DNA from 3 places in the Microbispora maris genome. Region 2 is predicted to be linked to each of the others. Evidence: riboswitches for the same ligand, from Rfam matches in the RefSeq annotation. Region 2 holds a riboswitch; each other region holds the start of a gene.
The links. Region 2 has a riboswitch for cyclic di-AMP ahead of AAH991_RS29345 (coiled-coil domain-containing protein). Riboswitches for the same ligand answer to the same signal wherever they lie in the genome.

Region 1 (10,031 bases), on a different contig from region 2:
CGAGGGCACGGTGCCCCCCGCGGCCGAGCCGGTGCTGGTCGCGGCGGCGGCCTACCTGACCCGTCCGCCCGGCTGGCCGGACCTGGTCGAGCAGGCGCGGGCCGACCTGGAGCGGGCCGCCGCGGCGGGCAGCCAGCGGGAGCAGGCGGAGACGCGGCTGCGCGAGCAGCTCGCGGCACAGCGAGCCTCCGCCAAGGAGGAGATCGAGCGGGTGCGCGAGCAGCTCAAGGCGGCCCGCGCGGAGAACTCCGACCTGCGGCGCAAGCTGCACGAGGCCCGCGAGCGGGTCAGGGCCGCCGAGGCCAGGACGGCCGAGCTGGAGGCGGAGACGTCCGAGGCGCGGGCCAGGGTCGCGAGCGCCAACGGCGCGGCCGAGTCCGAGCTGCGCCGGCTCAGGGAGCGCCTGGCGGACGCCGAGCGCCAGCTGGAGGCCAGCCGCAGGGCCGCCCGCGAGGGCCGCAGCATCGAGGACGCCCGGGTGCGGGTGCTGCTGGACGCGCTCCAGGACACCGCCGCGGGGCTGCGCAAGGAGCTCGGCCTGCCCACGACGATCAGCAGGCCCGCCGACTACGTGACCGCCGTCGTGCCGGGCGAGCCGGGCGTGACGGCCGTGCCCGCGCGGGCGCTGGCCAACGACGACCCCCAGCTGCTCGACCAGCTCCTGGCCCTCCCGCACCTGCACCTGATCGTCGACGGCTACAACGTGACCAAGACCGGCTACCCATCGCTGACCCTCGCCGACCAGCGGGCCCGGCTGCTCACCGGGCTCGGCGGGCTCGCCGTCCAGACGCGGGCGGAGGTGACGTGCGTCTTCGACGGCGCCGAGCTGAACGGGCCCGTCCAGGTGTCCGCGCCCCGCGGGGTCCGGGTGATGTTCAGCGCGCCCGGGGAGATCGCCGACGACCTCATCCGCACGCTGGTGCGGGCGGAGCCCCCGGGGCGGTCGATCGCGGTCGTCTCCTCCGACCGGGAGGTGGCCGAGTCGGTGCGCCGCATGGGCGCGCGCCCGGTGCCCTCGCTCCTGCTGCTGCGCCGGCTCGGCCGCGGCTGAGCGCCCGTACGCACGCTCCGGACCCGCGTCGTCGCCCTGGGTCATGACCACCGCGAATACCTGCGACTAGGTTGAAGCTTCAAGATCGCCTGGATAGAGTCGCGCGCAGGTTTCGTAGATCTAAAAAGGGGGCCTCAGTGCGAGGGCGTGTGCCGGTGGCCGCCGGTTTGGCCGCCGTGGTCCTGCTGATGCCGGTGACGGGCGCGCAGGCGGATCCGAAGCCCACAGTCGCGCAGGCCAAGGCGAAGCTGAACAAGCTCAACGAGCAGGCCGACAAGCTCGTCGACCGCTACAACGCGGCCAACGAGAAGTGGAAGAAGGCGAGGCAGAAGTACCTCGCCGTCAACGAGGACTACAAGAAGCACAACGTCCGGGTGGAGGAGCTCCGCGCCGGGCTGGTCACGATGGCCGTCAACAGCTACCAGGTCGGCGACATGGGGTCGTGGGGCGGCGTCTTCTACAGCTCGAACCCCGACTCCATGCTCAGCGGCCTGGCCACGCTCAACCACATCTCGGCCGAGCGTGCGGGGCGGTTGCGGGAGTACGAGGGCGCGATCCAGGGCCTCAAGGACCGCCGCGACCAGAGCAAGGCGTCCTACAAGGAGGCCGCCGACGTCAGGAGCGAGCTCGCCGACGAGAAGGAGAAGGTCGACAAGCTCGTCAGGGAGCAGATGAAGCTGCTGCGCTCGCTCGGGACGTACAACCCGGGCAACCCGAACAGCGCCGGCGTCGTCTACACCGGACCGGCGTCGGGCAACGCGCTGGCGGCCCTCCAGTTCGCCTACAAGCAGGTCGGCAAACCGTACCGCTACGGAGGGACCGGGCCGGACTCCTGGGACTGCTCGGGCCTCGTGCAGGCCGCCTGGTCGGCGGCGGGGGTGACCCTGCCCAGGACGAGCTACGAGCAGTGGGCCTGGGGTGCGAGCCGCAGGGTCTCCCTGGACGAGCTCCAGCCGGGCGACCTGCTCTGGCACGCCGGTTACGGGCACGTCGGCATCTACGCCGGCGACGGCAAGGTCGTCCACGCGCCGCAGACCGGAGATGTTGTGAAGATTGTCACACTCGCCGAGTATCACGCCATCGGTGCCGTCCGTCCCTGACGTCCCGCCGTGTCTGTGATGGTTGTGGCTAATGTGGCCGAATTCGGGGTCTGTGACAGGACTGTGAGCAGAGTCACATTTAGTCCATCCGTGCCATGGGTACGCTGCGGTTTCTTCTTCGCGACCTTCGTTATCCGATCTTTATCCGGCGGCGGGGCTTTGCCGAACGCGCCGGGTCCTCGGTAGCTTCTGGGCCGCGGCGAGCACGCCTCGCCGCCGCGAACCGGTCCGGCCGGCCGGTAGCGCAGACAATTCCACCGTCATCGGCGCCCCCGACACCCTCCCCCTCGCGGGATCCCCGGCGCCGGTGGCCTGCCGAGTCCGTGCAGTCAGGAGGCACGGAGCCGGGGAACCATCGACCTTCACGCGAAGGTCCGGGGTGAATCGGCGCATCGCGCGCCGTAGGGCGACTTCCCAGCCCGAACCCGTCAGCTAACCCGGTAGGCGTTTGCGGAAGAGCCGAGGAGAGATCCTGTCTACCACCCCCGCTAGCCTGTCCCGTCTTGCCCGAATTGCCCTTGGAGGTGCCGCTTTGACGGCATCCGTAGGGGTCGCCGGTGCGCATCCGGCGGCGGCCGACACGGTGACGGTCACGGTCGTCAAGACAGCCCCCGAGACGAAGACGGCCACGAAGACGGCCACGGCGACCGGTGCGAACACCGCCGCCCGCAAGGCCGCGGCGAAGAAGCAGGCGACCAAGAAGAAGTCCGCCACCAAGCGGAAGGTCAGCAGAAGCGCGCTCCAGCGGGCCAAGGCCCGGCGCGCGGTGCAGACCGCCAGGAAGCAGATCGGTGACCCCTACCGCTACGGGGCCACCGGGCCGGGCGCGTTCGACTGCTCGGGCCTGGTCCAGTACGCCTGGCGCAAGGCCGGCGTACGGCTGCCGCGCACGACGTGGTCCATCCGCGGCGCGGTCAGGAAGAAGGTGTCCTGGGGGCACTTCGAGCCCGGTGACCTGATCTTCACCAGCGGCGGCGGCCACGTCGGCATGTACGTCGGGCACGGCAAGATGGTCCACGCTCCGCACAGCGGCACGCGGGTGCGGATCGACAAGCTGGACGCCTACCGGAGGAGCACCTTCGTGGGTGCCGTCCGTCCGGGCGTCTGAGGACGCCGGTCACCAAGCCCCCTCGACCGGCGCCGTCCATGCGGCCCCGTCCACCTCGCCGAGGTGGACGGGGCCGTGGCATGTGCTGGCTACCATGCACGGCGTGACTGTCACGAGCGGCGTGCCCGCGGGTGTGCCGGGCGTGCGCGCCGCGGCCGGCCGGCGCCGGCCCGCGGATCCGTCCCGCGGGGCCCGTCCCCGCCGTGTCGCGGCCGTGGCCGTCGCGCTGGCCGCGCTGCTCGCCGGGCCGGCGGCCGCGGCCCCGCCCGATCCGCTGCTCGCCCTGCGGCTCGACGCCCGCGCCGCCGTGCGGGAGCATCCGGGCATGTGGACCGGCGCCTCCGTCGCCCGCGGCGCGCGGGCGGTCGTCGTCGGGTCGCCCCGGCCGCTGGTCGCCGAGATCGCCGCGCTGGCCGATCGCGCGGACCGTACGGTGACGAGGATCTGGGGCGGGTACGGCGGCGCGGTGGTCCTCGTGCCCCGCGGCGAGGAGCAGGCCGCCGTGCTGGCCGCGCCGGCGAAGGTGGACGGCCTGGCGGCCGTCGCCACCGGCGGCCGGGTGATCGTGCAGCCGGCCGCGTTCGCCCGCCTGTCCGCGACCGGCCGCCTGGTCGTCGTGACCCATGAGCTGACGCACGTCGCGACCGCCGGTCCCCGCGCCGTCCCGATGTGGCTCCTGGAGGGCTTCGCCGACTACGTGGGCTACCTGGACAGCGGGCTGCCGGTCCGGACGGTGGCCGCCGAGCTGGCCGCGGACGTGGCCGCCGGCAGGCCGGCGCTGCGGGAGCTGCCGGGGCCCGGCGACTTCGCGGCCAGGCCCGCCCAGGCGTACGAGGAGGCGTGGCTGGCCTGCCGCTACATCGCCGACCGGTTCGGCGAGCGGAGGCTGGTGGCCCTCTACCGCGCCGCGCGGCGCGAGGAGATCGGCGCCGCCCTGCGGGAGGTGCTCGGGCTGACCCCCGGCCGCCTGACCCTCGAATGGCGGGCGTACGCGCGCGGGCAGCTCGCCCGGTCCTGATCGGCGTACGGCGGCGGGACGGCCGCGGCTGCGACAATGCCTTCTCGGGCGGCGCGGGCGGACCGCGCGCGGCACGCCGGGGGTGAGGATGACGAAGCGGACGCTGATCGTCACGAACGACTTCCCGCCCAGACCGGGCGGCATCCAGGCGTTCGTGCACGGCCTCGCCTCACGCAGGCCGCCCGGTTCGGTGGTCGTGTACGCCCCGCGCTGGAAGGGGTGCGAGGACTTCGACGCCCGCCAGCCGTACGAGGTGGTCCGTCACCCCTCCTCGCTGATGCTGCCGACGCGCTCGGTGGCGAGGAGGGCGGCGGCCCTGGTCGAGGACGGCGCCACCGTCGTATTCGGCGCGGCGGCGCCGCTGGGGTTGCTCGCCCCCGCTCTGCGCGCCGCGGGCGCGGGGCGGATCGTCATGCTCACCCACGGGCACGAGGCGTCCTGGGCCCGCCTGCCCGGCGCGCGCGCCCTGCTGCGCCGCATCGGTGCGGGGGCCGACGTCGTGACCTACCTCGGCGGCTACACCCGCCGCCGGATCGCGAGGGCCGTCCCCGCCTCCCGGCTCGTACGGCTCGCGCCGGGCGTGGACACCGACGCCTTCCGTCCCGGAGCGGGCGGCGACCGGGTCCGGGCCTCGCTCGGCCTCGGCGACCGGCCGGTGGTCGTGTGCGTCTCGCGGCTGGTGCCGCGCAAGGGCCAGGACGTGCTGCTGCGGGCCTGGCCGCTCGTCCTGCGGCGGGTCCCCGGCGCGGTCCTGCTGCTGGTCGGCGGCGGCCCCTTACGGCGGTCGCTGGAGCGCGGCGCCGCCCGGGCCGGCCTGCGCGGCTCGGTGGTCGTCACCGGGTCCGTCCCCTGGGCGTCCCTGCCGGCCTACTACGACGCGGGCGACGTCTTCGCGATGCCCTGCCGCAGCAGGTTCGGGGGCCTGGACGTGGAGGGCCTCGGCATCGTCTACCTGGAGGCGTCGGCCACCGGGCTGCCGGTGGTCGCCGGGTCCTCCGGAGGCGCCCCCGACGCCGTACGCCACGGCGAGACGGGCCTGGTGGTCGACGGCACGTCGCACACGGCGGTGGCCGGCGCGCTGTGCGACCTGCTGGCCGACCCGGCCCGCGCCCGCGCGATGGGCGAGCGGGGCCGGGCCTGGATCGAGGAGGAGTGGCGCTGGGACCTCGTCGCGGCCCGGTTCGCCGCGCTGCTGTGACGGCCCGCCTCAGCCGGTGAACACCTCCACGAGCAGGAAGCCGTTCAGCGCGCTGATCACGGCGGCGACGGCGACGCCGGCGACGGTGGTGACGCGGCGGTTGACGAGGTCGCCCATCAGCTTCCTGCTGCTGGTGAACGCCACGAGCGGGACCAGGGCGAAGGGGATGCCGAAGGACAGCGCCACCTGGCTCAGGACGAGCGCCCGCGTGGGGTCCACCCCGGCGGCCAGGACGGCCATGGCCGGCAGGATCGTGACCAGGCGCCGCGCCAGGATTGGCACGCGGCGGCGCAGGAACCCCGCCATGATGATCTGCCCGGCGTAGGTGCCCACACTGGAGGAGGCCAGCCCGGAGGCGAGCAGGGCGAGCGCGAACGCGACGGCCGCCCCGGGCCCGAGCACCTGCCCGAGGCCGGCGTGGATGGCCTGCAGGCTGCCGGGATCGCCACCGCCGAAGGTGGCGGCGGCCACGGTCAGCATCGCCATGTTCACCAGCCCGGCGGCGCCGAGGGCCACGCCGATGTCCATCCGGCTGGCCCGCACCGCCTCCCTGCGCCCGCTCTCCCCGGGCCCGCCCGGCACGCCCAGGTGCTGTGTGAGGGCCGAGTGCAGGTAGACGACGTGGGGCATGACGGTCGCCCCGATGATCCCGGTGGCCAGCAGCAGGCTGTCCGGCCCGGCCAGGCGGGGCACGAAGCCGCCCGCCACGCCCGCGAGGGACCCCGACAGCAGCACCTGGTAGGCGAAGCCGGCCAGCACCACGGCGAGCAGCGCCGCGACGGTCACCTCGAACCGGCGGCGTCCGCGCGGCGCGAGCATGAGCAGGATCGAGGAGACGACGGCCGTGATGGCGGCGGCGGGCAGCAGCGGCACGCCGAACAGCAGGTTCAGCGCGATCGCCCCGCCGATGAACTCGGCCAGGTCGGTGGCGGCGGCGACCAGCTCGGCCTGCACCCACAGCGGCAGGCTCACCCGCCGCGGCAGATGGTCGCGGCACAGCTCGGGGAGGTTGCGGCCGGTGGCGATGCCGAGCTTGGCCGACAGCGCCTGCACGAACATGGCCAGCACGTTCGCGACGGCGATCACCCACAGCAGCATGGTGCCGTACTGCGCGCCGCCCGCCATGTTGGTCGCGAAGTTGCCGGGATCGACGTACGCCACGGAGACGACGAACGCGGGGCCGCACAGGCCGGCCAGCCGCGCGAGGCGGCCCGGTGCCGCCCGGCGGGCGGCGGGCGGGGCGGTGGGAACGGCGGGCGCACGCCCGTCGGAGGGGCGGCGGGAGTCGAGCACGAGAGCCTCACAGGACAGAGGTCTGGACGGGCGGCCGCCCCGGGCCCGGTGCGGCGCGGCTCGCGGCCGGGCGCACCGGGCGCCGGGACGTGGTGCGGCACACGCGCGGAGCGGCGCGGGGGCCGAGGAGTGCGTGGATGGCGAAAGGGCGGACGGGCCCCGGTGCCCGCCCGTCACGCTCGGGCGAACGGCGAACGGCGAACGGCGAACGGCGGACCCGGCCCGCGGCGGACCCGGCCCGCGGCGGACCCGGCCCGCCGCGGGCGCTACCGGCGCCGGAGCCCCGGCGGGCTTGCGCGCACGGGCGTCAGGTGAGCTTGTCCTTGAGCTTGCCGATGGGGCCCACCTCGGTGCCGAGCGCGGGGCCCTGCGGCTCGCCCATGCTGCCGTCGTAGGTGTCGTACAGCTTGGGGTCGGGCGGCGGCGCCATGGCGGGACCCCCGAGCGGCTCCGGGTTGAGCAGATAGGTGAACTGGTGGCGGCCGTCCGGCTGCGGCCCGCCGGCCCAGCCGCCCGCCTGGGCCTCGGTGCCGTCGGAGAGGTCCCAGATCGTCTCCGCGTGCTCGGCGTGCTCCTCGTCGAACAGCGCGTTGGGCACGACGACGTCCTCCAGGCCGTCCGTCCTGAGTTCCTCGATCGCCTTGAGCCACAGGTTCTGGTGCAGGGTGTCCCGGGCGAGGTTGAACTTCAGCATGTCCTTCACGCCGCGGTCGTCGGTCATGTGGTACAGCCGGGCGGTCTGCAGCCGGCCGTGCGCCTCGGCCGCGACGTTGGCCTGGAAGTCCGCCAGGAGGTTGCCGCTGGCGACGATGTAGCGGCCGTTCCAGGGGTATCCGTTGCTGTCGGCGGGCAGGGGGCCGCCGCCGGCCACGATCGCCTGCTGCGGGTCCATGCCGCCCAGCACGGCGCCGAGCACGGGGTCGGCGGTGGCCATCTTCGTGACCGTCGTGGAGGGCGCGCCCTCGAGGAGGCGGGCGACCATCGTGGCGAGCATCTCGACGTGCCCGATCTCCTCGGTCGCGATGTCCATGATCAGGTCTTTGTACTTGCCGGGCATGCGGCAGTTCCAGCCCTGGAACAGGTACTGCATGGTCACCGTCATCTCGCCGAAGGCGCCGCCGATGAGCTCCTGGAGCTTGCGCGCGTATACCGGGTCGGGCTTTTCGGGCTTGGCCTCGAACTGGAGCCGACGGGTGTGCCGGAACATATGACTCCTCGCGTAGGAAAACCACAGGGAGCCGCAGGCCTTACGCGGGCTAAGGGCGCGACCCCACTGGTGCGTGTGGTGGGGGGTCACGCATAAATCCCAACACGTGGCGCATCGGGACCACAGGAGCGACACCTAACGAAGGACCCAATGGTTGGACAGGCGGGCGCGGTCGACGTACCGCTCCCGGCACCGCCGGGAGAGAACCCTTCGCCGGGTGCCGCCCCGGTGGCCGGGTCGCGCCCGGGCCGAGCAGGGGTCGCGGCCGGCGGGTCAGGGTTCGCGGGCGGGCGGTCAGGGTTTGCGGCCGACGCCGCCGGCGACGCAGATGCCGCCGAGATCGAGGGGGTAGCGCACGGGTTCCTCGGGACGCCACTCGGGCACGTGCACGACGCCGGGTTCGACGAGGTCGAGACCGTCGAAGAACCGCACGATCTCGGGCAGGTCCCGGGCCCTGCCGGTGCCGAGCATCTGCAGCAGCACGGCTTCCAGCTCGCGCATCTCCGGCGCGCAGGAGCAGAAGTGGGTGAGCTGCATGTAGCTGCCCGGAGCCAGGCGTGCCTTGTAGGCGTCCACGAGGCCGTTCGGGTCCTCCGCGTCGGCGAGATGGTGGACCACGGCCACCATCAGCAGGCCGATGGGACGGGAGAGGTCGAGGAAGCCCTCGACGTCGGGGTGGTTGAGGATCACCTCGGGCTCGCGCATGTCCGCGGTGATCACGCGGGTGCGCTCGTCGGTCTGCAGGATCGCCCGCGCGTGGGCCAGCACGATGGGGTCGTTGTCGACGTAGACGACCTTCGCGGCGGGGTTGATCCGCTGCGCGACCGAATGGGTGTTGTCCATCGTGGGCAGGCCCGAGCCGATGTCGAGGAACTGGTCGATGCCCTGCTCGGCCATGTACTTCACGCCGCGGAACAGCATCGCGCGGTTGTTGCGGGCCCCCTCGCCGCGGTCGGGGAAGTGCCGCATGCCCTCCGTCGCGACCGCGCGGTCCACCGCGAAGTTGTCCTTGCCGCCCAGGAACGCGTCGTACACCCGCGCGATGCTGGGCTTGGTCGTGTCGACCTCCGGGGGGAGATAGTCGGGATCGCGGTGCGTCCAGTTCCAGCCGCCGACCCTGTCACCCATCGCCCGTCCCTCTCCAGTCGCCGATCACGGATGCGTCTGGAGCATAACCAGGCGAACCGCAACATTGCGATGCCAGGGCGATATTTTTCGGTGGCCGACGCCGGGCGTCGTGGACGGCTGGGCCTCACGAGCTCCGAAAAGCCTGTTCGGCATGCGTTTCTTGCCGGTTCCGGCTGTCCGAAAGTTTCAGTGGCCCCGTCGCCGTATGGTGCGCGACAACCCGGCCACGGCGTCCGCGGCCGGGTCGCCCGGGTCAGCCGCCGTACAGCTCGTCGATCTGCTTGGCGAAGTCCCGGGTCACGACGTGCCGCTTGATCGACTGCTTCGGCGTGACGTGGCCGGTCTCCTCGCTCAGCTCGATGTCGAGGATGCTGAACTTCTTGATCTGCTCGGCCTTGGAGACCATCCGGTTGGCGTCGTCCACGGCCTGCTGCACCTCGGCGACGACGGCGGGATCGGAGCAGAGCTCGGCCATGGAGGCGCCGGAGCGGCCGTTGGCCTCCTTCCACTGCTCCATCGCCTCGTGGTCGAGGGTGATGATCGCGCCGATGAACGGCTTGTCGTCGCCGACCACCATCACCTGGCTGACCAGGCGGTGTGCGCGGATGGCGTCCTCGAGCGGCGCCGGCGCGACGTTCTTGCCGCCGGCGGTGACGAGGATCTCCTTCTTGCGGCCGGTGATGCTCAGGTAGCCGTCGTCGTCGAGGCTGCCGACGTCCCCGGTGTGGAACCAGCCCTCGGGGTCGACGACCTCCTTGGTCGCCCGCTCGTTGTTCCAGTAGCCGTCGAAGACGTGCCGGCCCTTCACCAGGATCTCGCCGTCGTCGGCGATGCGGATGCTCACGCCGGGGAACGGCTTGCCGACCGTGCCGATCTTGTTGGCGCCCGGGATGTTGACGGTCGAGGGCGCGCTGGTCTCGGTCAGCCC
Region 2 (10,031 bases):
AATATCCGTGCCGCGTGATCTAGACCTTGGTCAAGCAGGTGCCGCCACCTGGGCTGTCCGGATACAGTCGAGGCCATCATGACTTCCCGACCGGCGCCGCTGATCCCTCCTCGGCTGCGCGCGCTCCTGGCGCGCGTACCGCTCCTGGTGCCGTTGGTTCGTTTCGTCAGGAAAGTCTGGTCGAGGGACCGGTACCTCCTCATCGCTCTCGCCGTGCTCACCATCGTGGTCGGCGTGCTCGACGCGGAGGTGTCGGCGTACTGGTTCTCGCCCTCGCTGCTGATCCTCTTCACCCTGATCGGCGGTCTCCAGCTCCGGCTGCGCAGCCTCGCGATCCTGCTGTGCGTGGTCGTGGCCTCCCTGACGTACATGGGACCGATCACGGGGGTGCCCAGCGTCGGGCCCGGCCTGCTGATCACGATGGCCTTCACCGCCGCGCTGGCGTGGACGATGGCCCGGACCCGGGGCAAGCTCGGCGTCCAGGGCCTGCGCGGCGACGCGATGCTGCTGGAGCTGCGCGACCGGCTCAAGCGGCAGAGCGAGCTGCCCTCGCTGCCCAAGGACTGGGGCGGCAAGGTGGTGCTCAAGCAGGCCGGGGGATCCTCGTTCGGCGGCGACTTCGTCGTCTCGATGCGGGAGGGCGACCGGGTCCAGGTCGCGGTCGTCGACGTGTCCGGCAAGGGCGTGGACGCGGGCACCCGCGCGCTCATGCTGTCGGGCACCTTCGGCGGGCTGCTCGGCTCGGTGGACGACTTCCTCGTCGCGTGCAACTCCTACCTGCACCGCCAGCTCGGCGACGAGGGGTTCGTCACCGCCGTCCACCTCGACCTCGACCTGTCCACGGGCGCCTACACCATCACCTCGGCCGGACACCCGCCGGTGGTCCGGTTCGACGCCGGGTCGGGCACGTGGCGGGTGTCCACGGCGAAGGGCGTCGTGCTCGGCGTGGTTCCGGACCTGGCCTGCGAGACCGACAGCGGGGTGCTGCGCAGGGGCGACGCGCTCATGCTGTTCACCGACGGGCTGATCGAACAGCCCGGCCGGGACATCGACGCCGGGCTCGACCGGTTGCTGGGAGAGGCCGAGCGGCTGCTGCCGTCGGGGTTCCGGGACAAGGCCCGGCAGCTCGTCCAGTCGATGTCCTCCGGCCACAACGACGACTGCGCGCTCGTCCTGATCTGGCGCCCCTGAGTTCCTACAGCCAGCCGGAGTCGGTGGCGATGCGGACGGCGTCCACACGGCTGCGCGCCCCGGTCTTGACGAGGATGCGCGACAGGTGGTTGCGCACGGTGCCGACGGACAGGCCCAGGTCCGCGGCGATCTCCTTCGGGCGCGCGCCTCCCGCCGCGAGCCGCAGCACGTCGTGCTCCCGCGGCGTCAGCGGGCAGTCGGCGGCCTCCAGCGCGGCGACCGCCAGCTCGGAGTCGACGACCCGGCGCCCGGCGGTGATCCGGCGGATGCCGTCGGCGAGCTGCTCGGGGCCCACCTCGATGCTCAGGTAGCCCAGGACGCCCGCCGCGAAGGCCCGCTTCACGTGACCCGGGCTCGGCTGCGCCGACAGCAGCATCACCCGGCAGCGCGGCACCTTCTCACCGAGCCGTGCCGCCGCGCTGAGCCCGTCCACGCCGGGCAGGTCCGCGTCGATGACGGCGGCGTCCGGCCGCACGTCCAGGGCCGCGGGCACGATGTCCTCGCCCGACCCGACGTCCGCGACCACCCGCAGGTCGTCCTCCCCGTCGAGGGACGCGACCAGGCCACGCCGTACCAACGGAAGATGCTCGGCCACCAGGATCCGGATCAAGATGCTCCCCTCTGGACGTCTCTCAAAGGGTGATCGACCAATTGCGTACTGTCAACGAAGTGTCCCTAATCGGTCATGGCCGGGCAAGCCGAACCCGCGTCGGAAAAGTCTTCGCTTTTGCGCGGGTGGGCTACGCTCGAAAGGTGCTTCGTCTGCCAGGGCACCTTCTCCACCTCGGGGGTACGCGCTGATGAGCTGGCTCTTCGTGGCCGGGTTCGTGATCCTCTTCGTCGGTCTGCTGGTCTCCATCGCGCTTCACGAGATCGGGCACCTCGTGCCCGCCAAGCTCTTCGGCGTCCGCGTGACCCAGTACATGGTGGGTTTCGGGCCCACGATGTGGTCGCGCAGGCGGGGCGAGACCGAGTACGGCGTGAAGTGGATCCCGCTCGGCGGCTACATCCGCATGATCGGCATGCTCCCGCCGCGTGCCTCCGACGAGCCGGGCAAGCTGCGCAGCGTCTCCACGGGCCCCTGGCAGGGGCTCATCGAGAACGCGCGGGCCGTCGCCTCGGAGGAGATCCGGCCGGGCGACGAGAACCGGGTCTTCTACCGCAAGCCCTGGTGGCAGAAGGTCATCATCATGACCGGCGGCCCGGCGATGAACTTCGTGCTGGCGTTCGTGCTGTTCGCGGTCGTGATGATGGGGTTCGGCGTGCGCGAGTTGACGCCTGTCGTGTCCTCGGTGTCCAAATGCGCCATCCCCGCCGCCGAGGCGGGGCACCGCGACTGCCGGGACAGCGACCCGCTGACGCCCGCCGCCAAGGCCGGTCTGCGGCCCGGCGACCACATCGTCGCCGTCGGCGGCACTGCGGCCGCCGATTGGGAGGCGGCGCAGCGGCTGATCCGGGAGCACGGCGCGGGGGCGACGACGCTCGGCATCGAACGGAACGGGCAGCGGACCGACGTGCGGGTCGACCTGATCGCGCAGGACATGCCCTCGCTGACCGACCCCGACAAGATCGACAAGAACGTCGGCTTCCTGGGCGTGAGCCCGACCACCGTCGTGGTGAAGAAGGGCCCCGGCTACGTCGTCGGGCAGATGTGGGACCTGACCGAGCGCACCGCCGTCGCGATGGTCAACATCCCCAAGAAGATGGTCGGCGTGTGGAACGCCGCGTTCTCGGGAGACAAGCGCGACCCGAACGGGCCGATCGGCATCGTGGGGGCGGGCCGGATCGGCGGTGAGATCGCCGCCTCGGACCTCCCGGTCGAGAACAAGATCGAAATCTTCATCAACCTGCTGGCCGCGCTGAACCTCGCGGTGGGCATGTTCAACCTGATCCCGCTGCTGCCGCTGGACGGCGGGCACATCGCCGGCGGGCTCTGGGAGGGCCTCAAGCGGGCCTTCGCGCGGGTGCGCCGCCGGCCCGCCCCCGGTTACGTGGACGTGGCCAAGGCGCTCCCGCTGACGTACGTCATGGCGGCCCTGCTGGTCGTCATGGGCGGCCTTCTCATCTACGCCGACCTCGTCAACCCGGTCCGCCTGTCCGGCTGAGCCCGCCGGGCGGCGGGCTACTCGCCTGTCGCGCCGTCGACGCGCTCGCGCAGCAGATCGGCGTGGCCGTTGTGGCGGGCGTACTCCTCGATCATGTGGCACATGATCCAGCGCAGCGAGTAGTGGACGCCCTCACGGGCCGTCTTCGTCATGGCGTCCAGGTCGGCGCAGGCCTCTTCGGCCGCCCGCGCGTGCTCGACCTCCGCGCGCCAGGTCGCGAAGGCCTCCTCGGCGGACGCGGTGTCCACGTTGTCGAACTCGCCGTCCGGGTCGTCGGCGCTGTAGTAGATGCCCTCCAGGTCCTCGCCGTTGAGCCGCCGCCGGAACCAGGATCGCTCGACGTCGGCCATGTGCCGGACGAGGCCGAGCAGCGACATGCTGGAGGGCGGCACCGAGCGCAGCCGCAGCTGCTCCTCCGTCAGGCCCTCGCACTTCACGGCGAGGGTCTCACGGTGCCAGTCCAGCCAGGAGCGCAGCATCGTGCGCTCGTCCGCGGCGACAGGGGGATCGATACGTGTGTCGGTCATCCCGGCATACTGCCCGGCTCACGCGGTATCGCGCCAACGCCGCCTCAGATCGCGCTGCGGACCGCGTCGAGGAGCGTGGCGGCTCTGCTGTCCGGCTCGCCCTCCCGAACGCGGTTCATGACGTAGCCGAAGGCGAGGCCGGACGCCGGGTCGGCGAAGCCGAGCGATCCGCCGTAGCCGGGGAACCCGAAGGCGGCCGGGCTGTACCAGAAGGCGTCGGGGGTGGGCAGGCCGAAACCGGTGGCGATCCGGACGGGCACGCGCAGGACGCGGTCCACGCCGCCGGCCTGTTCCGCGGTCGCCGCCGCCACAGTGGCGGGGGACAGGATGCGATGCCCGTCGACCTCGCCGATCAGGGCCGCGTAGAAGCGGGCCAGCGCGCGGGCGGTGCAGATGCCGTTGGTCGCGGGCATCTCGGCGAGCTGCTCGGCGGGGTCGTCGTGGTTCAGCAGAGGGGTGACGACGGTCATCGCCCGCATGGTCAGCGATGTGGGATCGGCATAGGCGCGCATCACCTCGCGCGCGGACTCGGGAAGGGCGTCCAGGTCGATCCCCGTCAGCGCGCCGAGGTCGATCGGGGTCGTGACGATCCGGCTGACCCGGTGCTGCTCGGATTCCGGCAGCCCGATCCAAAGATCGAGGCCGAGCGGTGCGGCGATCTCCTCGGCGAGGAAGGCACCGAGGCTGCGGCCCGTCACCCGGCGGACCACCTCGCCGACCAGCCAGCCGTACGTGTGCGCGTGGTAGCCGTGCTCGGTGCCCGGCTCCCAGAACGGCCGCTGGGCGGCCAGCGCGGTCACCATCGGGTCCCAGGCGATCGCCTCGGCCGGGGTGATCGGGTTGTCGATCGCGGGCAGCCCGGCCTGGTGGGTGAGCAGCCAGCGCACCGGGATCCGGCCCTTGCCGTTCGCCGCGAACTCCGGCCAGTAGCCGGCGACGGGTGCGTCCAGGTCCAGTTCGCCCCGCTCGGCCAGCAGGTGCGCGCAGGCGGCGGTGACCCCCTTGGTGGTGGAGAACACGACCGCCAGGGTGTCACGGTCCCAGGGGCGGCCCGTCCCGGGGTCGGCGATCCCGCCCCACAGGTCGACGACCTTCCGGCCGTGCAGGTATACGGCGACCGCGGCCCCCACCTCCTGCCCGCCGGACAGATTCGCCGCGAACGCCTCACGTACTGCTTCGAATCCAGGTGCGGTCTCGCCGCCGATTCCGGGCATGCGTCATCGCCTTCCGAACGATCGGGATGTGTGGGCAGGAGCCGGCGAGGCGGGCGCGGTGCTGCGGTGCCGTCTCTCGCAGAGACGAAGTTAGTCCATTGATAAAACATCGTCAACGGCGAAGACGATGTTCTCTTCCGGGTCGCGGGCGCTCGCAGAGACAAGTAGGCCGTTCATCGACTGTGGAGGCCGAACCTGACCGCCTTGACTGAGAGATGAACGGTTCATTGCTCAGGCTTGTGCATATGGGGCAGATGTGATCAAAATCAATTCACCCTTCAACTACTTGGGTGAAGGGCCACCGCACGGATGAGGAGAGGCATGAAGCGCACCATCTCCGTTCTCGCCGTCGCCAGCGGCGTCCTCGGCGCCACGCTCACCGGCGTCGGCGCCGCGTCCGCGGACACATCCGCAGTGGACTGCTCCACGGGCGGGTACACCTATGTCGTCAACAAATACGTCCCCACCAACGTCGAGGCGCCGGCGGTGGACAATCGCCTCTACAACATCGTCGGTCCGACGGCGTACACGCACGAGGTCTGCCTCGACATCCCCGACACCGAGACGTTCACGATCGAGGTCCGGATCGGGCCCACCGGGTCACAGCGAGTGATCGTGGACGACCGGCCCGGGGACAAGATCTTCCGCTTCTCGCCCGGCACCAACACCTTCTGGCAGGTCTACGGCACGCTGACCGGGCCCGGCAGCACCTACCTCTACTACACCTGGCACGAGAAGCAGATCCCGGCCTGACCCGGAACGGCCCGGCCGCCTCGCTCGCCGAGGTGGCCGGCCCTACCCCCCGAGCGCGAGAAGTCGTTCAGCAAGCCCTTCACATGGTCGGGAGCCGGCGTTCGAAGAGGATCCGGTCGGTTGAGGGCCCGTCGTAGTCAGGGTGGGGACCAGTGACCGTGAACCCCATCTTCGTGTGGAAGGCGATCGAGGCGTCGTTCTGCGGGGAGGTGATGGCCCGGACCACGGAGCGGTGGCCGGCCTGGGCGATGTCGAAGAAGCCACGGTAGAGACGGCGGGCCAGGCCATTGCCGCGGAAACGGGGATCGACGCCGACGAAGTGGATGTAGGCGGCGTCCGGCATCGAGGGGGACAGGAAGCCGACGAGGAATCCGCCGAGCCGCTCGTCGTGCTCGGCGATGATGCTCGTCCGATGGAAGTGATCGAGGAACAGGCGGGGCAGGGACCCGTGGATCGAACGGCCCCACCAGTCGTCCACGACGGCGATCACGCGGTCGTAGTCGGCCGGTTCGGCCGGACGGAGCCGGAAGTCGGGTGCCATGGCCGTCGATGCTATCGACCGTGCCGCGCGCGGCCATCGAGAGCGCCCGGGCCAAGGGGCCGGCGGATGGCTTGCGGGCCTAGTACATCGAGATGTGGACGTGGTCGTAGTGGTTGGCGGTGACTCCGCCGCGGTCGGACATGGTCCGCCAGCCGGGGTGGCCGAGGTTGTAGATGCGCTGCTGCCAGATCACGTACATCACGCCCAGCTTCGGCCCGTTCTTGATGGCCCAGGCGGCCAGGCTGTCGCCGAGCGCCTTCATCTCCGGGGAGGGCATGGCGCCGCCCGAGCTCATCATGAAGTCGCAGGCGCGTCCGAGGGGGTGCTCGCCGCTGTTCTCCGCGCGGTAGCAGCCGACCGGAAACCGCAGGTTGAAGGCCTTGCCGACCTCGGTGCGCATGAGTCGCATGCGGGGGGTGATGTTGTCGGAGCCGGCGGGCAGCTCCGGCGCCCAGGAACCGCCGGCCCGTCTGCCCGGGGCGATCGGGATGAGGGCGTCGAGCTTGTCCTTGATCTCCTCGATGAGGTCCTCGGCGTCCTCGCGTTGTGCGGCGACCTCGGCGGCCTGCGTCTTGAGCTGTCCGGCGAGCGTCTTGGCCGCGTCCGCGGCCCGCTGCCGCTCGGCGCGGATCCGGTCGAAGTGCTCGAGCCTGGCGGCCTGCTCCTCTTTGAGCTGGTAGTTCAGTGCGGCGGTGTTCATGTCGGGCAGCGCCATCGAGCTGTCGGTCTGGTAGCGCAGCCCGGCCATCTGCCGTACGGCGTCCCTGGCGGCCTCGTAATCGGCCTCCGCCTTGGCCAGCCGCCCGCGCGCGGCCTTCTCCTCGACGCGGGCCTCGGCGAGCGCGACTCGTTTGGCGTTGTAGTCGGCGATCAGCCGGTCGATCCTCTTCCGCAGGTCCGACAGCTCCTGCTTGAGCTGCTTCGCCGTCGGTTTGGGGTCGGCGGCGCCCGGGGCGGCCACGCCGAACACGAGGGCGGCGGAGGCGAGCACACCGACAGCCAGGGGGTACGCGCGGGGCAGAGCCCACTCCTCTCCACGTGCCGGCCGGGTTAGCTGACGGGTGCGGGCTGGAGGAGCCCGGGCAGGCGGCTGCCTTGACCCCAGGTTCGTGGTTGGGTCCCCGGCTCCCGGGCGAGGCGCCCGGGATTAGGCGTACCGGTTGTGACAACCGGTGCCAGGGATACTACTGGTAAAGAAACTACAGGTGCCACCCAAGTCGCAACCGTTCGGTGATCAAGCCGTGACCACCTCCCGGAGCAGCCGGGCGGCCTCCTCCGGGAGCACGTCGTTGACGAACGCGCCCATCGCCGACTCCGAGCCGGCGAGGTACTTCAGCTTGTTCGGCGCCCGCCGGATCGTGAAGAGCTGAAGGTGGAGATGGGCCAGGTCGCGCCGGTAGGTGACCGGGGCCTGGTGCCAGGCGGCGACGTACGGCATGACGACGCCGAACAGCCCGTCGAGGCGGCGCAGCACGTCGATGTAGAGCGGCGCGAAGGCGGCCCGTTCCTCCGGCGACAGCGCGGGGATGTCGGGCACCCGGCGGTGCGGGTAGACGTGCACCTCGAACGGGTACCGCGCGGCGGCCGGGACGAAGGCCGTCCAGTGCTCGTTGGCGGCCACCACCCGGGGGCCCCTCCGCTCGGCGGCCAGGACGTCCGCGAACAGGTTGCCGCCCCGGTGACGGGCGGCGGCGTCCAGCATCTGGCGCGTACGCGGCGTGACGTACGGATAGGCGTAGATCTGCCCATGGGGGTGCGGCAGCGTGATGCCGATCTCGGCGCCGCGGTTCTCGAAGCAGAAGACCTGCTCCACGCCGGGCAGCGAGGACAGCTCGGCCGTACGGTCGGCCCACGCCTCGACGACGAGCTCGGCCTGCTCGTCGCTCAGGGAGCTGAACGACGCGTTGTGGTCGGAGGTGAAGCAGACCACCTCGCAGCGCCCGATCCCCGGCCGCACCTCGCTCAGGCCGCCCACCTGCTCGTACGTCCCGGTGTTGAAGCTGAACGACGGGAACCGGTTCTCGAACACCGCCACCTCGTACGGCGAGGGGATCTCCGAGCCGGGATGGGCCGGGCAGAGCGGGCACTCCTCGGCGGACGGCAGGTGGGTGCGCGTCTGACGATGCCGGGCGACGGCCACCCACTCGTCCATCAGGGGGTCGTAGCGCAACTCGGAGGCGAGGGGGCGCGGCGGCAGGTCCCTGGGGTCGGTGGCGCTGTGGTCGGCGTCGTCGCGCCGGTCGAAGTAGATGAGCTCGCGGCCGTCGGCGAGATGGGTGATGGTGCGCTTCACAGAGCGGTCTCCAACTTTCAGCGTGCGGTGTTCTGCGTCACAGTGCGGTCTCCAGCGCGGATTCCCCGGACGGATCGGCGAGGAGGACTTCGCCGGCGTGTTCCGACAGCGCGGCGCGCGCCTCCTCCGGCAGACCGGCGTCGCTCACGACCACATCGGCCTCGCCGAGGGCGGCGATCGTGCTGATGCCGATCGTCCCCCACTTGGTGTGGTCGGCCAGGACCACGAGTTGCTGGGCGGCCGTGATGAGGGCCCGGTCGGTCTCCGCCTCCAGCAGGTTGGGCGTGGTGTATCCCGCCCTGACGCTCATGCCGTGCACGCCGAGCATGAGCGTGTCGACGTTCAAGGAGCGGACGGCCGCCACGGCCACCGGGCCGACCAGGGCGTCGGAGGGCGTGCGCACGCCTCCCACCAGCACCACGGTCTGGTCGGGCCGCCCCGCTCGGTGGAAGACGTCGGCCACCTGCACGGAGTTGGTGATCACCGTCAGCTCGGGCACGTCCACCAGGTGGTGGGCGAGGGTCCAGGTCGTGGTCCCGGCCGACAGGGCGACGGAGCTGCCCGGCCGTACGAGCATGGCCGCCCTGCGGGCGATGGCCTCCTTCTCGGCCTGCTGCCGCACCGACTTGGCCGCGAAGCCCGGCTCCTCCGTCGAGCCGGTGCCGGTGGCGGTCGCCCCGCCGTGCACCTTGACGATCAGGCCGCGTTCCGCGAGGACCTCCAGGTCGCGGCGGATCGTCATGTCCGAGACCCCGAGGTCGCGTACGAGCTGCGCGACGCGCACCCCGCCGGTTCTGCGCACCCTCTCCAGGATCGCCTGCTGCCGTTGCTGGGCCAGCATCCACCACTCCTGTCAACAGATTCAAACAAATTATGCCCCACGGACGTGGAGACATGTTGAGTTGGGGTCCGGGTACTTGCCGGTCGCGGTCCCGCGGGGGACAGTGAGCGAAACGCCGTACTCGACGGAAGGCGGTCTTCATGGGCAGACGCGCGCGCAAGTCGAAGGCACGCAAGAAGAAGAAGGCCAACCACGGCAGGCGGCCCACGGGCCGGTAGAGGCCCGGCCTAGGGGTTCCTGCCCCAGGCGGCGAGCAGGTGAGTCTGCTGGTCGGCGCCGGCCGGGACGCCTCGCTCGTCCCCGATCACCCCCGCCTCGCGGTAGTCCTCCCGCGCCTTCTCGAACCAATCCGAGCAGGAGGCGACGAGGTCGGGGTCGAGCCTTTCCGGCCCGCCGATGGCACGTGCCAGGTCCCAGGTGTGGATCAGCGCGTCCGCGAACAGCTCGGTGATGTACTCCTCGCCCGGCACGTCGCCGAAGGACAGGTGGGTGACGGAGGTCAGGGCGCCCTCGGCGTACACGGCCTGCACGGCGCCCTGCGCGGACGCCTCGAACGCCTTGAGCGG
Region 3 (10,031 bases), on a different contig from region 2:
TGATATTGCCAAAAGTAGCGACAGGCGTAACAACAGTCACCTTTGCGGACGCTGACAATTCACGTCAAGATCATTATCTGACCGGCCGTGAACGGCGGTCAATGACGATCGAGGTGCAGCAACATCCGGGTGTTCCCCAGAGTGTTCGGCTTGACGTGCTCCAGGTCGAGGAACTCGGCGACACCCTCGTCGTACGACGCGAGCAGTTCCGCATACACCTCGGGAGAGACCGGTGTGCCCTGAATGGGCCGGAAGCCGTGCCGGGCGAAGAACTCGACCGCGAACGTGAGGCAGAAGACCCTCCGCACGCCGAGGTCCCGGGCGGTCTCGATGAGCGCGGCGACGATCCGGTGGCCGATCCCCCCACCGCGCACCGCGGGGTCCACGGCGACGGTCCTGATCTCGGCGAGGTCCTCCCACAGCACGTGCAGCGCGCCGCAGCCGACGATCTGCCCGTCCACCTCCGCGACCCAGAACTCCTGCACGTCCTCGTACAGCGTCACCGTGCTCTTCTTGAGGAGCCGGGGGCCGACGCCCGAGTACGCGTCGACGAGACGCCGGATCGCCCGGACGTCCGGCGTCCTGGCCCGGCGCACCGTCACGGCCGTGGCACCCGATCCACTGGATGTCTGCGCGGTGACCTGCTCCATGAGCGGTCAGCCTAGCCGGACGGGATCGGATCGCCCGCAGTCGGCGCGAACGACCTCTCCGGATAACGGTCATTCCCAAACACCACGCCCGACATGAGGTCTGACCCTCTGTAGCCGTAAGGATACGGAAGGACGCCCGGCCGCCCTGCGCGACCTCGATCCGGTTCGTCCTACTTTTTCCGGCAGCCCGCACGGCACGTCCAACACCTCAGATCACTCCAAACCCAGGTGAACGCGGATGTATCCCCATTGAGCCCGTGACCCAGCTGTGATCGTTTGGTTGTCAAACGTAGACGGGTTTCGGAGTTCTGGTTGAGCAAGAACTCGCCGTGCACTATCGTCCAGCGACGATGCCGGTCATCGTGAGCGCTCACGGCGGCCGGGCGCCGAATCTTCGAAGCACCGAGTGCGGAGGGGAGCCGGGGACCCAACTGCAGGATCAGGATCGGTTCGGTCTCAGATCGTCAAGGGGTGAATCCGCCAAGGTAGGGCTACTCCGGCCCGAACCCGTCAGCTAACCCGGTAGGCGCTCAGTAGCGCCCCGCCACATGGCCATGCTCCACGACACGGCCTGCCGCGGGGCGCATGTGGGAGAGGAGCTCGGTTGCGCACGCGTGGAGGACGGCCGGCGGGCAGGCACGCCCGCCGCCGACGGTCCGGATCCGGCACGGCCGGTCCGGCTGCCATCCGCCGATTGGCGTTCGTCGGCGTCGCGCTCACCGCGATCACGTTCGGCGCCCCGGTGGTCCGCGCCACCGCCGACCCCAAGCCGAGCCTCAAGGAGCTCACGGAACAGGTCGAGAGCCTCTACACCGAGATCGAGAGCCTCACCGAGCAGTACAACGGCGAGCGCGTGCGGCTCAAGGCGGCCGAGCGGTCCGCCGAGCTCGCCAAGAAGAACCTCGCCAAGAGCGAGGCCGAGCTGGAGGTCCGCCGGCAGAAGGCCAGCGCCCTCGCGCAGCACTCCTACATGACCAACGGGCTCGGCAACGCGCTCGTGCTCATCGACAGCGACGCCGACCCGCGGAAGTACCTGAGCCAGGCCTCCACGACGTACGCGCTGGAGCTGCAGGAGAGCCAGGAGGTCGCCGAGGTCACCAAGGCCATGGACGCCGCCGCGCGGGCCAGGGAGAGCGCCTCCGCCCGGCAGGCCGAGGTCAAGAAACTGCTCACCGGCCTCGACTCCCGCCGCGACAAGATCACCAAGCTGATCAAGAAGACCGAGAGCAGCCTCTACCGGCAGGTCGCCCGCACGGTCGGCAGCGAGACGCGCAGCCGGATGTCGTTCCCGATCGTGGGCGACGGCAAGGCCGCCCAGGCCGCGCGCTGGGCTCTCAGGCAGCAGCTCAAGCCGTACGTGTGGGGCGCCGAAGGCCCGAGCTCCTTCGACTGCTCTGGCCTGGTCATGGCGGCCTACCAGGCCGTCGGCATCAGCCTGCCCCACTACACGGGCGACCAGTGGACGGCCGGCACGCACATCTCCCGCGACCAGCTCCGCCCCGGCGACCTGGTGTTCTTCTACTCCGACCTGCACCACGTGGGCATCTACATCGGCGGTGGCTACATGATCCACGCGCCGCGCACGGGAGACGTCATCCACATCGCGAAGATCGCCGGACGGCCGTTCGCGGGAGCGGTGCGCGTCGCCGACTGACCCGGGCCACGAGAGCGTGCGCTCCGGAGCGCACGCGGCCGGCCCCGGCCCGGAGACCGCGCGATCCGGAGCCACCACCGTGCGGTCCGGATCGCGGTCAGATGAGGCGGCGGCGCGCCGCCCAGGCGACGGCCTCGATCGCCGTCGCGACGCCGATGCGGTCGCAGATGCACCGCAGCCGCCGCCGCACCGTACGCCCGCTGACGTCGAGACTGCGGCCCACCCGGTCCGCGGTCACGCCCTTGGCCAGCTCCGCGAGAAGAAGTAAGTCCTCATCGGTGAGACCGGCACGATCAAAATCCGAGGCGAGACTGTCACCTCGGTAGACGACCTCGGGAACACCCATCGTCCGCCCTCCCCCACGACGATGATTCGTCGGCCCACCCTCCAGGGACGGTAAACGCCTGCCGCGAAGGTCGTCAAGGTTGGGAGTCGACCCGCCGGTCGTACGCCTCTCTGGCCGCCTCCACATCCTCCATGTGAACCTCGGCCCAGCGCTTGATCGCTTCGAGCAGCGGCAAGAGGTTCTCGCCCAGGGGCGTGAGCCGGTAGTCGACCCGGACCGGCACCGAGGGCGTGACCGTACGGGAGACCAGACCGTCGCGTTCCATCGTCCGCAGCGTCTGCGTGAGCATCTTCTGGCTGACACCGGCGATCATCCGCGCCAGTTCGCTGTAGCGGAGCGGGCCGTGGGCCAGCGCGGTGAGCGCCAGGCTCGCCCACTTGTCGCTGAGCGTGTCGAGCAGCTTCCGCGACGGACAGGTCGCGACGTACGCGTTGTACCGCTGACGTTCCTCCTCGCGCCGTTCGGCGGCCGTCCGGGTGGCCATGTCTTCCCTCCGCGTTTGTTACGCACTTTTTGGTGCCTACTTACCAAGAGAGAGTAACTCTTCCTACGCTCCCTGCCGTACGGAAGGAGAACCCATGAGAACACTGGTGGCACGAGGCGGTGCCGTACGGCTGGTCGAGACGCCCGAGCCCGAGCCGGGACCGGGGCAGGTGCGGATCAGGGTCGAGGCGGCGGCCGTCAATCCGATCGACCTGCTCACGGCCTCGGGCGCCCTGCCCGACTTCAAGCTCGCGCCCCGGCTGGAGACGTACGCGCTCGGCTGGGACGTGGCGGGCGTGGTCGACCGCGTCGGTCCGGGAGTGACGGGCGTGCTCCCGGGCGAGCGCGTCATCGGGCTGTCGGACCGGCTGACGGAGCCCGTCAAGGCCCAGGCGGACCTGGTGGTGCTGGACGAGACGGCCGTCGCGCCCGCACCCGCCGGAGCGACCGCGCCCGAGGCGTCGACGTTGCCGCTGAACGCGCTCACCGCCGTCCAGGCGCTCGACCTCACCGGGCTCGCCGAGGGCGAGACCCTGCTCGTCACCGGAGCGGCCGGGGGCCTGGGCGGCTATCTGGTGGAGCTGGCCGTGGCACGGGGGATCAGGGTCGCCGCGGTCGCGGCACCCCGCGACGAGCCGCTGGTGCGGGGCTTCGGCGCGGAGTGGTTCGTGCCGCGGGGCGCCGACCTGGCCACGGCCGCCAGGGCCGTCGTACCCGGCGGCGTCGACGGCCTGGTGGACGCGGCGGTCGTCGGCCTGCCCGCGCTGGACGCCGTGCGCAACGGAGGCGCGTTCGTCACCGTCGTCGCCGGACAGGCCCCGATCCCGCTGCGCGGCATCCGGGTCTCGACGGTGTCCGTCGGCGCCGACGCGGCCCAGCTACGGGACGTCGCGAAGCTGGCCGAGGAGGGACGGCTGACCATGCGAATCGCCGGCACCTATCCGCTGGAGCGGGCGGCCGAGGCGTACGAGCGCCTGCGGAGGGGCGGCCTGCGCGGCCGGCTGGTCCTGCTGCCCTGACAGTACGGCCGCGGGCCGGACGGCCATGCCGTCCGGCCCGCGGGCAGGAGATCGGACGCAGGGATCGGGATCGACCGATCAGGAACGACCGAGCAGCTCACGCACCCGGTCACGGCCCACGGCCAGCAGCAGCGTGGGCAGGCGCGGGCCGGTGTCGCGGCCGACGAGCAGGCGGTAGAGCAGGGCGAAGAAGGCCCGCTGGGCCGCCTTCAGCTCGGGCGTGGCCGCCTTGGCGTCCATGTCGAGCCCGGCCTGCACCTTAGGCACGCCGTACACGAGGGTGGTGAGCCCGTCGAGCGACCAGTGCGCGTCGAGACCCTCCGCCAGCAGGCGCAGCGACTCGCGGTCCTGCTCGCCGAGCGTGTCGAGCAGTTCCTTGTCGGGCGTCTCGCGCACCTGCGTGCGCTCCTCCGCGGGCAGGTACGTGTTCACCCAGTGCCGGGCGCGGTCGAGCCGCGGCCGCAGCTCGTCCAGCCCGGCGATCTCCGGGTCGAACGCGCGCAGGATGCGCAGCGTCTGCTCCTCGTGCCCGGTGGCGATGTCCACCACCGAGGCGAGCGTCCGGTACGGCAGCCGTCGCGGCGTCTCGGGCAGGACCCGGGAGGCCGTGCTCGACGCGCGGCGGTAGGCCGCCTGGTCGGCCGGCAGCGCCGTGCCGTCCTGCACCTTCCTGGTCAGCGTGTCCCACTCGTCGTACATCCGCTGGATCTCCTGGTCGAAGGAGACCTTGAACGACTGGTTGGGACGGCGGCGGGCGTAGAGCCAGCGCAGCAGCGCCGGCTCCATGATCGACAGGGCGTCGGCCGGGGTCGGCACGCCGCCCTTGGAGCTGCTCATCTTGGCCATGCCGCTGATGCCGACGAAGGCGTACATCGGCCCGATCGGCTGCGGCGCGTCGAACACCTCACGGACGATCTGACCGCCGACGACGAACGACGAGCCCGGCGAGCTGTGGTCGACGCCCGACGGTTCGAAGACCACGCCCTCGTACGCCCAGCGCATCGGCCAGTCGACCTTCCACACCAGCTTGCCGCGGGTGTGCTCCGACAGCAGCACGGTCTCGCTGTGGCCGCACACGCAGGTGTACGTCATCGCGGTGGTCTCGTCGTCGTAGGACGTGACCGTGGTCAGGTCGCGGTCGCAGGCCGAGCAGTAGGGCTTGTAGGGGTAGTAGCCCCCGGCGCCCGAACCGTCGTCCTCGCTCGCGGCCCCCGAGCCCTCGAGCGCGGCGGCCTCGTCGGCGTCCGTGACCTCCTTGGCCTTCGCCTTCTTGGTGCGGTACTGGTCGAGGATCGCGTCGATCCGCCGCCGCTCGCGCATGGCGAGCAGCACCTGCTCCCGGTACGCCCCGGAGGTGTACATCTGCGTCTGGCTGATGCCGTGGAACTCCACCCCGAGCTCGTTCAGCGCGGCGATCATCGGCGCCTTGAAGTGCTCGGCCCAGTTGGGGTACTCGCTGCCGGGCGGTGCCGGGACGGTGGTCAGCGGCTTGCCGATGTGCTCGTTCCACGCGGGGTCGATGCCCACCGGCACCTTGCGGAAGCGGTCGAAGTCGTCCCACGAGATGATGTGCACGCACTCGTGGCCGCGCCGCCTGATCTCGTCGGCCACCAGGTGCGGGGTCATGACCTCGCGCAGGTTGCCCAGGTGGATCGGGCCCGACGGGCTGAGTCCGGACGCGCAGACGATGGGTTTGCCCGGCGCGCGCCGTTCAGCCTCGGCGATGACCTCATCGGCGAAACGCGCCACCCAGTCGGCGTCCATCACGTCAGTCCTCTCTGAACGGGATCCTGCCTTCTATGGTCCCGTACGCGGAGGAGTCGTCAGGACGCGTTACGGGCGTAGACCAGCCGCAGGCCGATCAGCGTGAGCCAGGGCTCGTGCACGTCGATGGTACGGGCCTCGCCGATGATCAGCGGCGCACCGGTGCCCGTGGCGACCACGGTGACGTCGTCGGGGTCGGAGGCCAGCTCGGCCGTCATCCGGTCCACGATGCCGTCCACCAGACCGGCGAAGCCGTAGATGATGCCCGACTGGAGCGCCTCCACGGTGTTCTTGGCGATGACCGACCGCGGCCGGACCAGCTCGACCTTGTGCAGCTGGGCCCCGGCCGTGGCGAGCGCGTCCACCGAGATCTCCAGGCCGGGAGCGGTCACCGCGCCGACGTACTCGCCCCGGGCCGAGACGGCGTCGAACGACGTGGCCGTGCCGAAGTCCACGATCACGCACGGCCCGCCGTACAGGGCGGTGGCGGCGAGCGCGTTCACGATGCGGTCGCTGCCGACCTCCTTGGGGTTGTCCATCCGGACCGGGACGCCGGTGCGGACGCCGGGCTCGACGACCACGGCCGTGACGTCGCCGTAGTAGCGCCGGGACATCTCCCGCATCTCGTTGAGCACCGACGGGACCGTGGAACAGATCGCGATGCCGCTGATGTCGGCGTCCTTGAGCAGCGGCGACTGCCCGAGGAGACCCTGGAGCACCACCGCGATCTCGTCCGCGGTGCGGCGCGGATCGGTGGCGATCCGCCAGTGCTCGATCACCTCTTCACCCTCGAACAGGCCCAGCACAGTGTGGGTGTTGCTGACGTCGATGGTGAGCAGCATTCCCCGATTATGCCTCACGAAGATCCAGGCCCAGGTCGAGTGCCGGGGCCGAGTGCGTGAGCGCGCCGACGGCCAGGTAGTCGACCCCGGTCTCGGCGACGGCGCGGGCCGAGTCCAGGGTCAGCCCGCCGCTCGACTCCAGCCGCGCCCGCCCGGCCACCAGCCGTACGGCCTCGGCGAGCTGGTCCACGGTGAAGTTGTCGAGCAGGATCTCGTCGGCGCCCTCGGCGAGGACCGGCTCGATCTGGTCGATCCGGTCCACCTCGACCTCGATCGGCAGGCCGGGGAAGGCCTGCCGTACGGCGCGGAACGCCTCGGCGACGCCTCCGGCGGCGACGACGTGGTTGTCCTTGATCAGCGCGGCGTCGTGCAGGCCCATCCGGTGGTTGACCCCGCCGCCGGCCCGGACGGCGTACTTCTCCAGCGTGCGCAGCCCGGGGATGGTCTTGCGGCTGTCGCGGATCCGGGCGCCGGTGCCCTCGACGGCGTCCACCCAGCGGCGGGTCTGGGTGGCGACGCCGGACAGGTGGGTGAGGAAGTTGAGCGCGGTCCGCTCCAGCGTGAGCAGGTCCCTGGTGGCGCCGCGCACGGTCATGACCACGTCGCCGGGGCGCACCCGGTCGCCGTCGGCGGCGTGCCGCTCGACCTCGACCTGCCCGGCGGCCTGGCGGAAGACGGTCTCGGCCACGGCGAGGCCGGCGACCACGCCCTCCTTGCGGGCCACCACGTCGGCCACGGCCCGCTGATCGGCGGGGATGGTGGCGACCGAGGTCACGTCCTGCCCCCCGGCCAGGTCCTCCTCCAGCGCGGCCCGGACGAGACCGAGCACGGCGTCCGCGTCGAGGCCGGCCTTGTCCAGCTCGGTCCGCAGTTCCTCGTGAGGCGTGTACGTCAAGGTCAGTCCCTCCGCAGTCAGGGCGATGTCGATGTGCGCCCGCCAGCGGGCGTCGTCGCGGTCGGGGTGGTCCTCCCGCCAGTGGGAGCCGCGGGTCTCCTCGCGCACGGCCGCCGCGGCGACCAGCGCGGAGGCCACGGTGAGGAGGTTGGTCGCCTCCCACGACTCGGTGCAGGGCTCGACCGCGACCGGCGTCCAGCGGGCGTCCGACAGCGCGCGGGCGACCTGCGCGAGGCTCCGGTCGCTGCGCAGCACCCCGGCGCCCCGGCTCATGTGGCTCTGGACCCTCGGCCGCGTACGCGGGTCGGCCAGGCCCTCGGGCCGGTCGTCCGGCGCGGGCTCGCGCGGGGCGGGCTTCCTCGCGGCCAGGTCGGCGGCGATCCGCTCGCCGTAGACGAGCCCTTCCAGGAGGGAGTTGGAGGCCAGCCGGTTGGCGCCGTGCACGCCCGTGCAGGCCACCTCTCCGCAGGCGTACAGGCCGGGCACGCTGGTCCTGCCGTACAGGTCGGTGCGCACACCGCCGCTGGCGTAGTGGGCCGCGGGGGCGACGGGGATGGGCTCGGTGACGGGGTCGATGCCGTGTTCCCGGCAGACGGAGAAGATCGTGGGGAACCTGGAGCGCCACTTCTCCTCGCCGAAGTGGGTGGCGTCGAGGTGGACGTGGTCGGCGCCGGTCCGCGCCATCTGGCGCATGATCGCCTTGGCGACCACGTCGCGGGGCGCGAGATCGGCCAGCTCGTGCACGCCCCGCATGAAGCGCTCGCCGTTCGCGTCGATCAGCACCGCGCCCTCGCCGCGCACGGCCTCGGAGACGAGGGGCTGCTGACCGGTCGAGCCCTCCCCCAGCCACAGGACCGTGGGGTGGAACTGCACGAACTCGATGTCCCTGACCACCGCGCCGGCCCGCAGGGCCAGCGCCACGCCGTCCCCCGTGGACACGACGGGGTTGGTGGTGGCCGCGTAGACCTGGCCCATGCCGCCGCTGGCCAGCACCACGGCCCCGGCCCGTACGGCGCCGACGCCGTCGCGGGCGCCCTCCCCCATCACGTGGAGCGTGACCCCGCAGGCGTGGCCCTCGGCGTCGAGGAGGAGGTCGAGGGCGAGGGCGTGCTCGATGACCTCGATGCGGGGCTCGGCCAGCACGGCCTCGACCAGAGCGCGCTGCACCTCGGCGCCGGTCGCGTCGCCGCCCGCGTGCACGATCCGGTTGCGGTGGTGGCCGCCCTCGCGGGTGAGCTGGAGCTCGCCGTCGATGTCCCGGTCGAACTCGGCGCCGTGGCTCATCAGCCGCTTCAGCGCGTCGGGGCCCTCGGTGACCAGGACGCGTACGGCCTCCTCGTCGCACAGGCCGACCCCGGCGACGAGCGTGTCCCTCAGGTGCTCGTCGGGGGTGTCCTCGGGGTCGAGGACGGCGGCGATGCCGCCCTGGGCCCAGCGGGTGGACCCGGCCGACAGCACGTCCTTGGTGACCACGAGCACCCGGGCCCGGGGGTCGAGTTCGACGTGGCGCAGCGCCACGGTGAGGCCGGCGATGCCGGACCCGATCACGACGGCGTCGGCCTCGACGGTCCAGCCGGGTGCGGGGGCGGTGAGTCTGCGTGCGAGCGCCACCATGAGGGGATCCCCTTTCGTCATAATGACGATAACGCCCCCCGGGCGATGGTGCCGCCCCGCCCCCTCCTACACGGGGCACTCGCCGGGATCGGCGCAGAGCTGGGCGGCCAGAGTGTTGTAGGCCCACTCCTCCCACCTGTCCGGCGACCAGCCGCGGTCCTGGACGAAGAGCAGGTAGAGCTGCGGGCTGAGCAGGCAGAACAGCAGGTCCGCGGCCATCTCGGCGGACACGCCGGGGCGGGCGCCGGGCTTGGCGACCAGCGCCCGGGCCGCGGCGTGCTGCACGACATAGCGCGGGTCGGGGCCGTCGGGCCATTGCGCGGCGATCTGCGGGTCGGCGGCCCCCGCGGACTCGATCATCGGTATGAGCGGGGCGACCCGGCCGAGGATTTCGCCCGTGCCGCGGACATGCGCGCGCAGCTGGCCGGCCGCGGTGGGCGCGGCGCACGCGGCGCGGAACCATTCACGGTCCATGGTCGCCACCGGCTCGGCGTCGCCGGCGATGGATGTGTCGACGACGTCCTTGAACAGCGTGCGCTTGTTGCCGAAGACGAAGTAGACCGTCTGGACGGCCACGCCCGCCCGGTCGGCGACCTCCTGCAGGCTCGTCGCCCCGTAGCCCTGCGCGACGAACAGCTCCCGCGCCGCCTCGATGATCTTCTCCCGGGTGCGGCGCGAGCGCTCGGCTCGTTTGTCCGGCCTCTTGACGGTGTCCACGGCGGGAGTCTATCTCTAGAGTCAAACACTAGAGTTCGCCTCTAACA

Region 1: linked by a shared signal. The riboswitch ahead of AAH991_RS11245 (C40 family peptidase) and the one ahead of AAH991_RS29345 (coiled-coil domain-containing protein) in region 2 are both predicted to bind cyclic di-AMP.
Region 3: linked by a shared signal. The riboswitch ahead of AAH991_RS00015 (C40 family peptidase) and the one ahead of AAH991_RS29345 (coiled-coil domain-containing protein) in region 2 are both predicted to bind cyclic di-AMP.

The regions. Positions count from the first base shown of each region.
Region 1 covers NZ_JBDJAW010000007.1:52,371-62,401, reverse strand. Annotated here, with positions in the region: gene AAH991_RS11255 (NYN domain-containing protein) at 1-1,051, shown strand, start outside; gene AAH991_RS11250 (C40 family peptidase) at 1,189-2,151, shown strand; cyclic di-AMP (ydaO/yuaA leader) riboswitch at 2,455-2,613, shown strand; gene AAH991_RS11245 (C40 family peptidase) at 2,684-3,259, shown strand; gene AAH991_RS11240 (gluzincin family metallopeptidase) at 3,363-4,277, shown strand; gene AAH991_RS11235 (glycosyltransferase family 4 protein) at 4,366-5,475, shown strand; gene AAH991_RS11230 (Nramp family divalent metal transporter) at 5,485-6,768, opposite strand; gene AAH991_RS11225 (manganese catalase) at 7,076-7,975, opposite strand; gene AAH991_RS11220 (SAM-dependent methyltransferase) at 8,270-9,103, opposite strand; gene AAH991_RS11215 (AMP-dependent synthetase/ligase) at 9,357-10,031, opposite strand, start outside.
Region 2 covers NZ_JBDJAW010000031.1:17,722-27,752, reverse strand. Annotated here, with positions in the region: gene AAH991_RS29380 (PP2C family protein-serine/threonine phosphatase) at 79-1,191, shown strand; gene AAH991_RS29375 (response regulator transcription factor) at 1,196-1,801, opposite strand; gene AAH991_RS29370 (M50 family metallopeptidase) at 1,992-3,296, shown strand; gene AAH991_RS29365 (DinB family protein) at 3,314-3,823, opposite strand; gene AAH991_RS29360 (serine hydrolase domain-containing protein) at 3,868-5,037, opposite strand; gene AAH991_RS29355 (hypothetical protein) at 5,359-5,790, shown strand; gene AAH991_RS29350 (GNAT family N-acetyltransferase) at 5,870-6,331, opposite strand; gene AAH991_RS29345 (coiled-coil domain-containing protein) at 6,411-7,322, opposite strand; cyclic di-AMP (ydaO/yuaA leader) riboswitch at 7,357-7,495, opposite strand; gene galT (galactose-1-phosphate uridylyltransferase) at 7,566-8,624, opposite strand; gene AAH991_RS29335 (DeoR/GlpR family DNA-binding transcription regulator) at 8,662-9,465, opposite strand; gene AAH991_RS40540 (50S ribosomal protein bL37) at 9,606-9,683, shown strand; gene AAH991_RS29330 (TIGR03086 family metal-binding protein) at 9,693-10,031, opposite strand, start outside.
Region 3 covers NZ_JBDJAW010000001.1:312-10,342, forward strand. Annotated here, with positions in the region: gene AAH991_RS00010 (amino-acid N-acetyltransferase) at 99-650, opposite strand; cyclic di-AMP (ydaO/yuaA leader) riboswitch at 1,041-1,194, shown strand; gene AAH991_RS00015 (C40 family peptidase) at 1,345-2,304, shown strand; gene AAH991_RS00020 (helix-turn-helix domain-containing protein) at 2,402-2,650, opposite strand; gene AAH991_RS00025 (winged helix-turn-helix transcriptional regulator) at 2,724-3,134, opposite strand; gene AAH991_RS00030 (NADP-dependent oxidoreductase) at 3,229-4,152, shown strand; gene lysS (lysine--tRNA ligase) at 4,231-5,916, opposite strand; gene AAH991_RS00040 (type III pantothenate kinase) at 5,976-6,758, opposite strand; gene AAH991_RS00045 (L-aspartate oxidase) at 6,766-9,267, opposite strand; gene AAH991_RS00050 (TetR/AcrR family transcriptional regulator) at 9,334-9,984, opposite strand.